DNA from 3 places in the Neobacillus sp. 114 genome. Region 1 is predicted to be linked to each of the others. Evidence: riboswitches for the same ligand, from Rfam matches in the RefSeq annotation. Region 1 holds a riboswitch; each other region holds the start of a gene.
The links. A riboswitch is a leader RNA that binds a small molecule or an ion and turns the genes downstream of it on or off. The one in region 1 is predicted to bind preQ1.

Region 1 (4,258 bases):
TCGTAGCCTTCATCAGCCAGTAAATACATCACCGTGTCGCGGCTGCAATCAGAGCCTTTATAAGTCTTGGAAGACTTTTTCGGATAACATAGCCAGAAAAGCCCGTCTTCTTTAACGAATTTCTCGGCGCTTTTTGCCAAAGCCCCTAATTCTTCATTACTTGTCCCAAATACCTGCACAAAATCATAGCTTTCCATTACCGCTTTGCGGTGGACCTCACCTTCAAATGTTCGAATGACCTCATCATAGGACTGCGGTGCGTTGACAATCAACACTGGCTGTCCCTGGTCTTTAAACTGCAACTTATTTAGCACGGACATTGAACTTCCTTCCTTTCAAAGAACCTACAAATATTTTAAACTTTTCCTTTGACTTATCATACCTTTCATGTAAAAAAAGAAGACACTCCGCGAAGTGCCTTCTCCTTGCGATTCTTAATTTTGTACAAGCTTATTCTCATCATTGATGAAGTTTTTTGCCATATCAGCATTAACATAGAGATAGTACCAATTATTCTCGAAGTTCAACCAGCCAGTAACAAGAGTAGGGTTTTTCTTTAAAAAGTATTTATTCCCGCCAATATTCGTCCAGCCGGTATTTTCCGTAACAGCGGGATCAAAGTCCTCGAGCTTGCTGATGACGGTGTTATCCATCACGCCATTGGAGTTGATGTAATACCATTTGCCTTTATAATTGATCCAGCCCGTTTTCATACCCTCTAATTGGTCAAGATAGTACCATTTTTCTTCATCCTTAACCCACCCGGTTTGCATCACGCCATCGCCGGCAAAATAATATTTCTTGTCGCCCGCTTCAAGCCAGCCGGTCTTCATGGCTCCAGTATTATCTAAATAAAATCTATTTCCGCCGTCCTCCAGCCAACCCGTTTTCATCGCACCGGTAGCGTCAAGGAAATATTTAATCCCGTTATCCTCGATCCAGCCCGTTTTCATTGCCCCGGCAGCATCAAAATAATACTTATTGCCGCCGTCTTCCAACCAGCCCGTTTTCGCCGCTCCGTCTTTATCAAGATAGAACTTTTGGCCACCATCTTCAAGCCAGCCAGTCTTCATCACACCATCGTTTGCAAAATAATATTTCTTCCCTTTAATCTCTTGCCAGCCTGTTTTCAACACGCCGCTGCTATCCAAATAATATTTCTTGCCGGCATCCGTCAGCCAGCCAGTCTTCATTATTCCGACTTTATCAAAGAAATATTTTTTGCCGTTTATCGTCTGCCAACCTGTTTTTACTGCTCCATTTTCATAATAATACTTATTGCCGCCTGCTTGTACCCAGCCGTTTTGAATTTGTGGTGCTGTCGTACCTGGATTCTCCCCATTAACTGGTACGGTTACTCCGTATCCATTAGCCATGGCGATAGTGTCAAAACTGTCACCGGAATGGGTAATAACCACTTCAGTATAATTTTGAATTCGGTCAAAGAGCCACCGAATTTCCGAGTTATGCATGCGTACACAGCCTGAGCTGACGTACCGGCCAATGGAGCTTTCATTGTTATTCCCATGGATGCCATAAGTGGTTCCATATGTTCCTCTTGCCTCAAGGCCCATCCAGCGGTCGCCTAGTGGGTTGCGGGGGTCCCCCCCGGCAATATGTCCTGTATAATAAGGGCGATTTACAATTTTATTAACGATCCTAAATTTTCCTTCGGGAGTTAAGTCCCTTGACCTTCCTGTCGCCACCTTAAAAGTCCTTAGTAATGTGCCTCCATCGTAATATGCGAGGGTATTTGTCTTCTTATTAATAATAATTAACTGAGAAGTGGCAGCCGCCGATTGGCTTGAAAAGAAAAAGAAAGTTAATACAAAAATTAAAACCGCAGACGATAATTTCCTCATATTTCTCTCCCCAATTCTGTTGATGAATATAAAGTACCACGAATTAAAGGAATATTTTGTAAAATTTCGGTGAGAAATTTGTAGAATTTCTAATTTTTTAACATAAGTGAAAATATTGTAAAGACTTTTTAATAAAAAAACCTCCCATGGCCTTAGGACCAAGGGAGGGAGGAAATTCTAAGTATATCTTCTTGTTAGCTGTATCTTATCGGTTATCTACTTTTTCAGGATAAAGATCATGATTCATCAACCGGAACTGGGCCATTTCCTCATATTTCGTGCCCGGTTTACCATAGTTGCACCATGGATCAATTGAAATTCCGCCACGCGGCGTAAATTTTCCCCATACCTCGATATAGCGTGGATCAAGGAGCTTAATTAAGTCATTCATGATGATGTTGACACAATCCTCATGGAAATCACCGTGGTTGCGGAAGCTGAAAAGATATAATTTCAGCGATTTGCTTTCTACAATTTTCTGATCGGGGATATAGGAAATATACATTGTTGCAAAATCCGGTTGTCCCGTCAGCGGGCAAAGGCTCGTAAACTCAGGGCAGTTAAATTTTACAAAAAAATCGCGGTTTGGATGCAGGTTGTCGACAGCCTCCAAGACCTCCGAAGAATATTCAAATAAGTATTTGGTACCCTGGTTTCCGAGCAATGTTAAATCCTTTAAACCTTGTTCATGTGTACGTCCAGACATAAAAAAACCTCCTGTAAAATGTGCCCCAGCACTTTCACAGGAGAGGTACTTCACCATTCTAATCAAACTAAAGGGATAAAAGCAAAAAAGCCACATCCTTATGGACATGGCTTTATTGACATGAATCCATAGTTTTTTATAGAGGGTATCAGCTATGAACCTCTCCCGTTCGATACGGGTATTCTTTTTTCTATCTATACTATATTGGACAGTGCAATATTCGTCAAATGGAAAAAATTTTTAGCGAGGGGACATGCAAATTGTATCTATCTGTCTAAAAATTTTTAGCATTCCAACCGTTCGTTCGACACATTATTTTATGACCTTGTCCTAAAATCAACTCATAACGCCTCAAACGTTAATTAGTAGATTACTAGGGGGAATTGGGTTGAAAAAAAGATTAGCGGTTCTATCGGTTTGTTCAGTTCTTTCCATTTCATTGCTTGCCGGAGTGCAGGCGGACAAGCCTAAGGCAGAAGCAGGACAAGAACATTATGTATTAGCTTATAAAGGAAAGCTTCCGGCCAACTTCACTGCAAAAATTGAACAGGCAGGCGGAAAAGTAGAAAGAGTAGTTAAAGAAATAGGAATCGTCGAAGCCGCTTCCTCTGATCAGGACTTTCTATCAAAAATTTCACAGGATACGAATATCCAATCGGCTGGAAGGGAACTTGAAGCATATTTGGAAACAGACCCGGATGATGCTGTTCAATTTACCCCGGGTACACCTAATGGGCAGAAGGTAACTCTAGATCCAAATGCCGATAGCTACTGGGATAAACAATGGGATATGCAGCGATTAACACATGAAGGGGATTCTTATAAATTAAATCAAGGAAATCATGATACTGTTGTGGCAGTTATCGATACCGGGATTGATTTTAGCCACCCAGATTTGGCAGCCAATGCTGATGAGGCTGGATCTAAGACCTTTGTTCCTGGCACAACAGATGCTTGGGATAAAAATGGCCACGGCACCCACGTTGCCGGTTCGATTGCCGCAAATGGAAAGGTAAAGGGCGTAGGCCCTGAGTTAACTGTTCGTGCTTATCGCGTTTTTGGGGCAACAGGTGGAGCCCAGCAATCCTGGATTACCGACGCTATTGTAGCTGCTGCTAATGATGGAGTCGAAGTCATTAACATGTCGATTGGCGGTTGGCGCTGGATGGCCCATAACTTGGGAGAAAAGGGTGACTCCGCTTCTATGGTAGCTTATCAGCGTGCTATTCAGTATGCCACTCAAAAAGGGGTTACGGTCGTTGTATCGGCTGGGAATGATTCAAAAGACTTGAATAACTTACATGATATGCAAGCCTATTGGAAAGCTACTTACGGTATTGATATTAAAGGTCCGTCCCGGGTAGTACCTGCACAAATTCCTGGCGTCATTACGGTGTCCTCATCGAATGAATGGTCGGATAAAAGCATCGCCTTCTATTCCAATTACGGTAATTCTATCGATGTAGCCGGTCCTGGCGGGGATAATGGTCCGTTATATGACAGCTTGTATCGTCAAAATCCAGCCGGAGACTTTTTAAATAAACGTGATTTTACTTATCGGACATTGTCTACGTATCCTACTTATCCTGTTGGAAGCAATGCCACAACTCAATTCAGTGACGGACAATTGCATGGATACTCGTATTTACACGGAACCTCCATGGCAGCACCAAAAGTTGCTGGTGTAGCT
Region 2 (4,258 bases), 1.3 Mb from region 1:
TTTAACAGTGATGACCCCATCAGTTTTTTCTAAATTTGCTTTATTGGCTTTTGATTTATCCTTTAGTCCGAAACGCAGTCTCGTTGCACAGTGAACAAGTGAATTTACATTCTCTTCTCCGCCAACTAGCTGTAGAATTTCTTTAGCTAATCTTTCGTTTTTCGACATCTTTATCACCTCTAGTATTTTGGTAAAAAAAATACCTAAGCCATTAAGAAGCCGGGGACATAGCGTCCCTGAAACATTCTTTATGACTTAGGTTTTGCCTGCATGACCAGTAACAATCCTGTTTTTATATTTACTTTTTGATTTTACTTTTGCTGTGTTTCCTGTCCGGACCAGGATGGCACACCTTTAAGAAAATAAAAAAAACCTAAACTGCATGCCATAAACATAAGTATGGTTTGCAATTTAGGTTTTGCCTGCATAATCAGTAACAATCCTAATAAATTTATATTAATTTGTATTCACATAATAGCATTCGCTTTCATTAGGTGTCAACGCTTTCTTACCATAAAAAATTTACTAGTTTCGATTCACGACACGATGTATATGAATGGCAAGGTAGCCCATTTCTTCCTTTGTGATCTCATGCTGATGCGCTTTTGTAATATAATCTTTAATCTTTTGCGCACAAGCAAATGCTTCTTTATGTTTTTCCTTTACCAGGTTATAAAGAAAATCATCCTCGCTGTCTAAATGCGAACCGCTGAAAAGGCGCTGCGCAAAAAATTTAAGATGGGTAAGGAACCGGAAATAATTTAAGGATTCCTCATCAAGTTCAATCTTGAAATGATACTTGACGATGTTTAAAATATCCTGAATGAGTTTGGTTATGTTGACAAGGTTTGGCATCTCATCGTTTAATTCCGCATTCACGATATGCATCGCAATAAAGCCCGCTTCATCCTCTGGAAGCGTAATACCAAGCTTGTTTTGAATCATTTTTAACGCTTCCCGACCAATGGAGAATTCGTCTTGATAAATCTTTTTAATCTCCCAAAGGAGCGCATTCGAGATATTGATTCCTTTTTGATGCCTTTCAATCGCAAAATGAATATGGTCGGTTAAGGAGACATAGATGCTGTCATTTAGCTTCTTCCCTAGTTTCACTTTCGCATAGTTGATGATTTCTTCGGAAACGGCCATATATTCTAATGGAATCTCATACAATAGCGTTTTAAACTTTTCGGAAACATCCTTGTTTTCGAGTCTGAAGACCTTTTCGATTTTACTCTCATCCACTACGTCACCCGGCCGTTTTTGAAACGCGATTCCTCTTCCCATAATGACCAATTCTTTATTTTGCTCGTCCATGACGCTGATTACATTGTTATTGATTACCTTTGCGATTTTCATACAAATCACCTATTTGTGGAATATTTGTGATAAAAAGGAAAATAAAAAAACCTAAAACTAATGCAAAAAAACATTAGTCATAGGTTTTGCCTGATTAGTCAGTAACAATCCTAAAAATTTGAAGTTATTTGGTTAGATTTTATCATTCTTTTAATTTTGGCGCAATTCTTATTGAGTTTCTTTGATGCATGTTCAGATATTATTTGTATTTCTTTAATCTACTTTTCTTTCAAATATGGCTTCATAATAAGCCGCGGACCCATATGCAGCAATTCCCGGCGCAAAAATCTGGACCAGTCTCCAGCCGTTTTTGGCATTTTGTTGAATGATTTCATGGTAATCTTCCTTAGGTTTTCCGCTTAACTTGCTTAATTCAATTCTTTCAAATTTATATTCGTACATGGTTCCCCTCCGACATTATGTTTTGTATATTCTTATTATCCCAAAAACTGTAATTGACCGCCAATTTTTTATGTATTAATATAATAGTTTGTTAGTATATTACTTTAAGTGGTTCGAGATCCTCCCACTTTAAAAAACTAAGGAGAAATGAATATGGAAAAAACAACAAACATGCTTGACGCCCAGTACACGACAGGCACATCGAGCAGCAAGGTAAGGGAAATCGTTGTAAACGGGATTATTGCGGCCCTGTACATTGCGGTTTCGGCGTTAATTCAGCCATTTGGGTTTACCCAGGTGCAATTCCGCGTTTCAGAGATGTTTAACCATCTCGTCGTTTTCAACAAAAAGTATTTATACGGGATCATTTTAGGGGTATTTTTAACGAATTTATTCTTCTCACCAATGAAGGCGTATGACCTTATTTTCGGTGTAGGGCAGTCATTGATTGCTTTAGTGATTACGATTTTGTGTGCACGGTTCATTAAAGGAATTTGGACACGGATGATTGTGAATACATTGGTGTTCACCTTTACGATGTTCCTCATTGCGATTGAACTGCATTTAGCGTTCGATCTGCCATTCCTGTTTACATGGTTAACAACGGCGGTTGGGGAATTCGTTGTGATGGCTGTCGGCATGCCGGTCATGTATTTCATTAACAAGCGCGTTCATTTTGATAAAATTTTTAAATAATTTATGAAGAGCTGTTGCTTCGGGGAGGACCTGGGCAACGGCTCTTTTTTATGGTATTTATTTGAATAAACTACTAAAATAGGGATAGATAATCATGTTTACAGGATGGAAAGTCTATATTTTATGAGACTAGAAAGGGGATTTTTCGAATGGTACAGCGTCCAAATAACAATGAGTTTCCGGAGTATTATGTTCCTTACGTCCAGTTAGTTCCAGAGGGAGATTTATTGGCGACTCTTAAAGAAAGCCTGGAAGAGGTGGTTTCTCTTTTCGAAGGGATTTCAGAGGAAGAGGCGCACTTCCGCTATGAATCTGGCAAATGGAGCATCAAAGAGGTGCTTGGCCATATGGCAGATACCGAAAGAATCATGAGCTACCGCCTGCTTCGAGTTGGGCGTGGCGACAAGACACCGCTGGCAGGCTTTAACGAAAATGATTATGTAGCAGGAGCACAAATGAGTGAACTGCCGCTGCAATCTATTCTTTCTGACTTCATTGCAGTCAGAAAAGCATCAATCACTCTGATCGAGAACATGCCGGAGTCAGCCTGGACAAATGTCGGCAACGCCAATGGCATGGAGGTCACCGCCCGTGCCATCGCCTACATCATCGCCGGCCATGCAATCCACCACCGCAGCATCGTGACAGAACGATACTTATCTAAATTGAAATAACGAGCGGCGCCTGACACCAATCGTGGACAGTGTCTGCCTCAGGCGGACACTGTTTTTTAAATCCGATAGTTTGAGATAAACTCGAGAAATTCTTTTTGTTTGGAGTGGTCGTATTTCATGATTGCGTAAGTGTTGGCTTCGGGCAGGTGGATGGTTTGGCAGTCTACTTCTATAAGCCTCCCTTCTAGCAGTTCCCTTCTGACCGTTGATGTCGGAAGGAAAGAGACACCCAGCCCTTCAACGATGAATCTTTTTGTAATGTGTACCTGTGATACTTTCATCATTTTTACTTTTGGATATTTGGTTTTTACTGCATGACAAAGACCATCCCAGTAACCTGGGTGATTATGGGTTAACAAATAGTTCGATGTTAAAACCTCTTCTTCGTCTAACGGAGGTGCTGTTTCGGAATCTCTCCCATCATGAGGCGCTACCAGCATAACATTATCTTTATATAAGAGTTCACTAATTAATTGAGGGTGAAGACTATTTAAACATGACAGCCCGATATCAACTTCTTCCCTTAATACCGCATCTTCGATACCAACGGATTCGATAATTTTAACCGAAATCTCTACCTCAGGATGCTTGTTTGTATAGCTTTTTAAGACATATGGCAGGATGGTATCCGCGATCAAAGGCGAAATGGCAATAGAAAATTTGGTCGAGTATCCTTGACTAAAAGAGTGAATGTCCTCGAGCCCCCCTTGATAAACCTCTAACAATCTCTTTGCATGAACTAAATATCTTCTCCCCGCTTCGGTCAGTTTTACTTTTTTCCCTTCCCGATCAAATAACTGAATTCCAAGTTCTTGTTCTAATTGTTTTATATGAACGGTAACAGAAGGCTGTGAAATATAAAGGATTTCCGCCGTTCTGCGGAAATTCCCACAATCAGCAGCCGTAATAAATGTGTTGAGCCATTGGAATTCCATATTCTCCTCCTTATTAAAAATATTAATCATTTCATTTAAAATTATTTAATTTCATTAATCGAACTCATTATATACACTATTAGTAAATAAAGGAAGGAGAGATTTTTATGATCCAAAAGGGTTTAAAAGGAATTGTCGCTGCCGAAACATTAATCAGTCATATTGATGGTGAAAAGGGAGAGCTTATTTACC
Region 3 (4,258 bases), 2.1 Mb from region 1:
TCGTCACAGATTAGTACTTTTGCGCGGACCTCCGCAAGAATATACGACTTTTCGTTAAAGGATACCCCTGGATTGATCGGAACCCAAACCAAACCGGCCTTTGCGATTCCAAAAATGGCAACCAGAAACTGCCAACTGTTTCCGCAAATAGTGGCAACCGAATCTCCTTTTTCTAACCCAAGGTCCAACAGATAGTGAGCAAAGCGGTTGCAATCTTCATTAAACTCTTGGTAGGAAATCCTTTTATCCCCGGAAATGATGGCCGTTTTGGCTGGATTTTTGGCTGCCGTCCTGCGCACAATATCGCCGATGGCCACTCGGTTTAAAATGGTGATTTCACTCATGAGCTTCCCCCCCGTTTTTTTTTCAAATTACTCCTCAATTCTTGTAATCGCTTCCATTTTTGCTTTCGTTCAAAAATCTTCATTCCGAGTAGAACAGTTTTATTTTACCTTCTAATCCTACATTTTCAGAATCCTCCTTATCCATGGGTTTCAATACCTACCTTAAGAAATGCAAGAATTGTACCAGTTTTTTTAAATAAGGGATGTATTACCTGGCGCCTTACATAGGCATATACTCCTTGAACAAATGTTATAAAAAAAACACAGTTGTATAGTTTTATAAACAGTTTGATTGTGATGTAAAAAAAAGCGATGCCGCCCTGGACATCGCCTGTTTTTTCACCTAAACTCCTCTTTTATTTCCCCACAAAAAAGTATGCAATTGCGGAAGAATCTTAACGTTATTCATATCAGAGTCCTGCATGACTCTATCTATCAATCTTTCATATTTATTAATAAGATGCAGCAGCAGCTCTTGATTATCCATCGTTGACAGATGATCATTACCAACCTGTACAAAGAAGGGAACTTCCGGATAACGGAAATGAACAGCTTTGGCATATTCATAATCAAGATCATCAAATACCACAATCTTCAAGCTAAATTGTTGTGGTACATCATTTTGTTTAAGTTTCCCAATAATTTCATCTAAAATTTCAAAATCCGTCTCCATTTTTGAGCTTGGCGGCTTGGGTGAAATCGTTAATTCATCAATCTCAAAAAACCAATCCTGCCACCTGCTTCCCTGGGTTTCCAGACCAATTTTTATTTGATTAGCCTTTAGGATTTTAATAAATTCATCGAGATTTTTCAATAAAGCAGGATTCCCGCCAGAGATCGTCACAAAGGAGAAATTCTTGCCTCCGATTCGTTTCAGCTCTTCCCAAATTTCTACCGCTTCCATCATTCGAATATCATTTTTACCGGTGCCATCCCAGGTAAAGGAGGAGTCGCACCAGCTGCAGGAATAGTCACAGCCAGCAGTTCTTACAAACATTGTTTTCTGGCCGATAACCATTCCTTCCCCTTGGATGGTGGGTCCGAAAATTTCCATAACAGGTATTTTACTCAACTTCCATCCACTCCCGTCTAGCTTCCGCATAGCTTGTCGGTGTCTCAAACAACCGGACAAATTCTACTCTTGCGCCACAATACTGTTCTTGTCTTTTCTCTTTCTTTAATGCCTCAGCCATTTTCTCGTAAATCCAGACCACCATGTTTTCCGCCGTGGTATTCATTGGTGGAAGGGTTTCGTTCAGATAGCGATGGTCGAGATACACCTCAATTTCATTTTTCCAAATGTCTTTAATGTCCCCGAAATCCATCATCAAGCCGCGGTCATCAACAAAACCACTGATTCCAAAAATGACTATATACGTATGGCCATGAAGGTTTTTGCATTTACCCTCATAGCAATGCAAATGGTGGGCAGCATCAAAGGTAAATTCCTTGCTGACCAGCACTCTTTTGGAATGGTATTTTAATTGATTGCGTTTGATATCTTCATCCATTTTTTGGAGTTTATCTACGATGTGAAAACCATACATGGGGTTAAAACTCCTTTCGTGTACTCAAGTATTGGTCAAGGCCTCTTTTTCTCAATACACAAGCCGGACATTCCCCACAACCAACGGCAATGATCCCGTTATAGCAGGTTAATGTTTTTTCCCTAACGAAATCCAGTGCATTCAATTCATCAGCCAACTGCCAAGTTTCAGCTTTGTTTAGCCACATTAACGGAGTATGAATGACAAATTCCTTGTCCATTGATAGGTTCAATGTGACATTTAAAGACTTGATAAACACATCCCGGCAATCCGGGTAACCGCTGAAATCCGTTTCGCAAACACCAGTGATAATGTGCTTTGCCCCAACCTGGCTTGCCAGTACTCCCGCAAAAGAGATGAATAACAGGTTTCGTCCTGGTACAAAAGTGGAAGGTAATTCACCATTTTCTCCTTCCTTCACTTCAATGTCTTTACGGGTCAAGGCGTTTGGTGCCAATTGGTTTAACAATGACATATCTAAAATATGATGCTCTATTCCAAGTTCATTCGCGATATTTTGGGCGCACTCGATTTCAAGCTTGTGCCTTTGATTATAGTTAAAAGTAACCGCCACTACTTCTTCAAAATGTTCTAAAGCCCAAAACAAACAGGTGGTGCTATCCTGTCCTCCGCTAAAAACTACAACTGCTTTATCTTTCTTCATTATAAATTCTCCTTTAAATAGAAAAACAGGACTACTAAAGAAAGCAGTCCTGTTTTCCTTAGTTTTTTAAAGAGGGTAGCTAGAACCTCTACCGCAGAGTGCGGATTTTTTATATGACTATTCGATTATAAACCATTTCGATCATTTTTCAATCTATCTTTCAAGATTATTTCGGTTTTGTACACTTTTCAAAAAACATTCACTCTGACCTTACAATTTTGTTTGTACTGACTGCAGCTTCCGCTCCATCGAATGTTCCTTGTCACGACGGTCATCAATTCTGAGATTGGTACAGACTCTTTGTAAGCCTTTCTGGAATGGGACTTCATGAATTTCTTGAACAATTTCTAAGAGTAATTTTAAATCCCCTTCAATCAATGTACTCATCGGGGTTAACTGATACTTTACTCTGTCTTCATATCGCTGAAGAACTTTATGTATTTCCGCCACATACTCACTAACACTTGTAGTACCTGTCCCTACTGGAATAACTGTTATATCAATGATGGCCATAGCTTCATCCTCCTAAGTTCCTTTATAAAAAAAGAATATCATATGAATCGGTTAGAACAAAAATTGATGACTAAGTTAGAAGATGGTATTACTTCTTACCCTGTTTAGGAAGAATGCCAATAGAATAAATTTTTACTCACATTGGTCTTATCAATTATATCTATTTATATTATTCTAAGATTAAAACTAATAGGGAGAGATTTGTTTGAATACCTATTTTATTGCCGGTCACGCCAAGCTGCCAACCGGGATGGCAGCAAGAAGCATTTATGAAACGCTGACGATTACGGCTGAGATTGATAAGCATTATGGCGTGATTGTTGATGCCTCATGTACGCTGGCTACGGAACATGGAAGGGACTATATTTCAAGGCTATTGAAAGGGTATAGTTTACGTCACGGGATTGACAAGCCACTCGAAGACTTAAAAAATGGCTATTTAGGAAAAGCCAATCACGCCCTGATTGCGGCATTAAAGGATTTGTACAAGCAATATGAAACTATGAATTCCGTCCAATAAAAATAGAAAGAGCGGATCGACAATACCAATCAATCCGCTCCCCCAATGAAAAACCTAAACCGTAACTTTCTCACTCTCAAACGGCCAGGCCGGCAGCATGTTGCTTAGCGCCTTATCCTCTCTGTACCCCAGCACATACTCCGCCTGCATAACCGTATGAATTTCCCGCGTTCCTTCGTAAATAACCGGGGCCTTGGAGTTCCGCAAAAAGCGCTCAACCGGATATTCGCTTGAATAACCGTACGCCCCATGGATTTGCACCGCATCATCTGCCGCTTTATTGGCAAAATCACAAGCCTGCCATTTCGCCAGCGAAGTTTCACGAGTATTGCGAACGCCCTTATTTTTCAACTCGCCAGCACGATACACCAGTAAACGGCTCATTTGCAATCCTGCTTCCATGTTGGCAAGCATTTGCTGCACCAGCTGATGCTTACCGATATCTTTGCCGAACGTTTCCCGTTGATGACAGTATTTTACGCTTTCCTCCAAACTGGCCATAATCAAACCGACTGCTCCTGCGGCAACCGTGAAGCGGCCGTTATCAAGTGCGGACATGGCAATTTTGAAACCTTCCCCTTCCTGGCCAAGCAAGTTTTCTTTCGGAACGCGCACTTGATCGAAGAACAATTCCCCGGTATTGCCTGAGCGAATTCCGAGTTTCCCTTTT

Region 2: linked by a shared signal. The riboswitch ahead of QNN06_RS06290 (QueT transporter family protein) and the one ahead of queF (preQ(1) synthase) in region 1 are both predicted to bind preQ1.
Region 3: linked by a shared signal. The riboswitch ahead of queC (7-cyano-7-deazaguanine synthase QueC) and the one ahead of queF (preQ(1) synthase) in region 1 are both predicted to bind preQ1.

The regions. Positions count from the first base shown of each region.
Region 1 covers NZ_CP126144.1:6,334,882-6,339,139, forward strand. The annotation lists gene QNN06_RS30905 (DUF3052 domain-containing protein) at 1-320, opposite strand, end outside; gene QNN06_RS30910 (L,D-transpeptidase family protein) at 435-1,862, opposite strand; gene queF (preQ(1) synthase) at 2,068-2,568, opposite strand; PreQ1 riboswitch class I at 2,691-2,737, opposite strand; gene QNN06_RS30920 (S8 family serine peptidase) at 2,957-4,258, shown strand, end outside.
Region 2 covers NZ_CP126144.1:1,266,951-1,271,208, reverse strand. The annotation lists gene QNN06_RS06305 (beta-glucoside-specific PTS transporter subunit IIABC) at 1-168, opposite strand, end outside; gene licT (BglG family transcription antiterminator LicT) at 526-1,359, opposite strand; gene QNN06_RS06295 (DUF4177 domain-containing protein) at 1,573-1,761, opposite strand; PreQ1 riboswitch class I at 1,864-1,908, shown strand; gene QNN06_RS06290 (QueT transporter family protein) at 1,933-2,457, shown strand; gene QNN06_RS06285 (DinB family protein) at 2,607-3,131, shown strand; gene QNN06_RS06280 (LysR family transcriptional regulator) at 3,188-4,066, opposite strand; gene QNN06_RS06275 (citrate synthase/methylcitrate synthase) at 4,174-4,258, shown strand, end outside.
Region 3 covers NZ_CP126144.1:4,214,977-4,219,234, forward strand. The annotation lists gene QNN06_RS20435 (AMP-binding protein) at 1-344, opposite strand, end outside; gene queE (7-carboxy-7-deazaguanine synthase QueE) at 688-1,416, opposite strand; gene queD (6-carboxytetrahydropterin synthase QueD) at 1,409-1,891, opposite strand; gene queC (7-cyano-7-deazaguanine synthase QueC) at 1,896-2,555, opposite strand; PreQ1 riboswitch class I at 2,608-2,650, opposite strand; gene QNN06_RS20455 (MTH1187 family thiamine-binding protein) at 2,766-3,068, opposite strand; gene QNN06_RS20460 (DUF3870 domain-containing protein) at 3,274-3,588, shown strand; gene QNN06_RS20465 (acyl-CoA dehydrogenase family protein) at 3,643-4,258, opposite strand, start outside.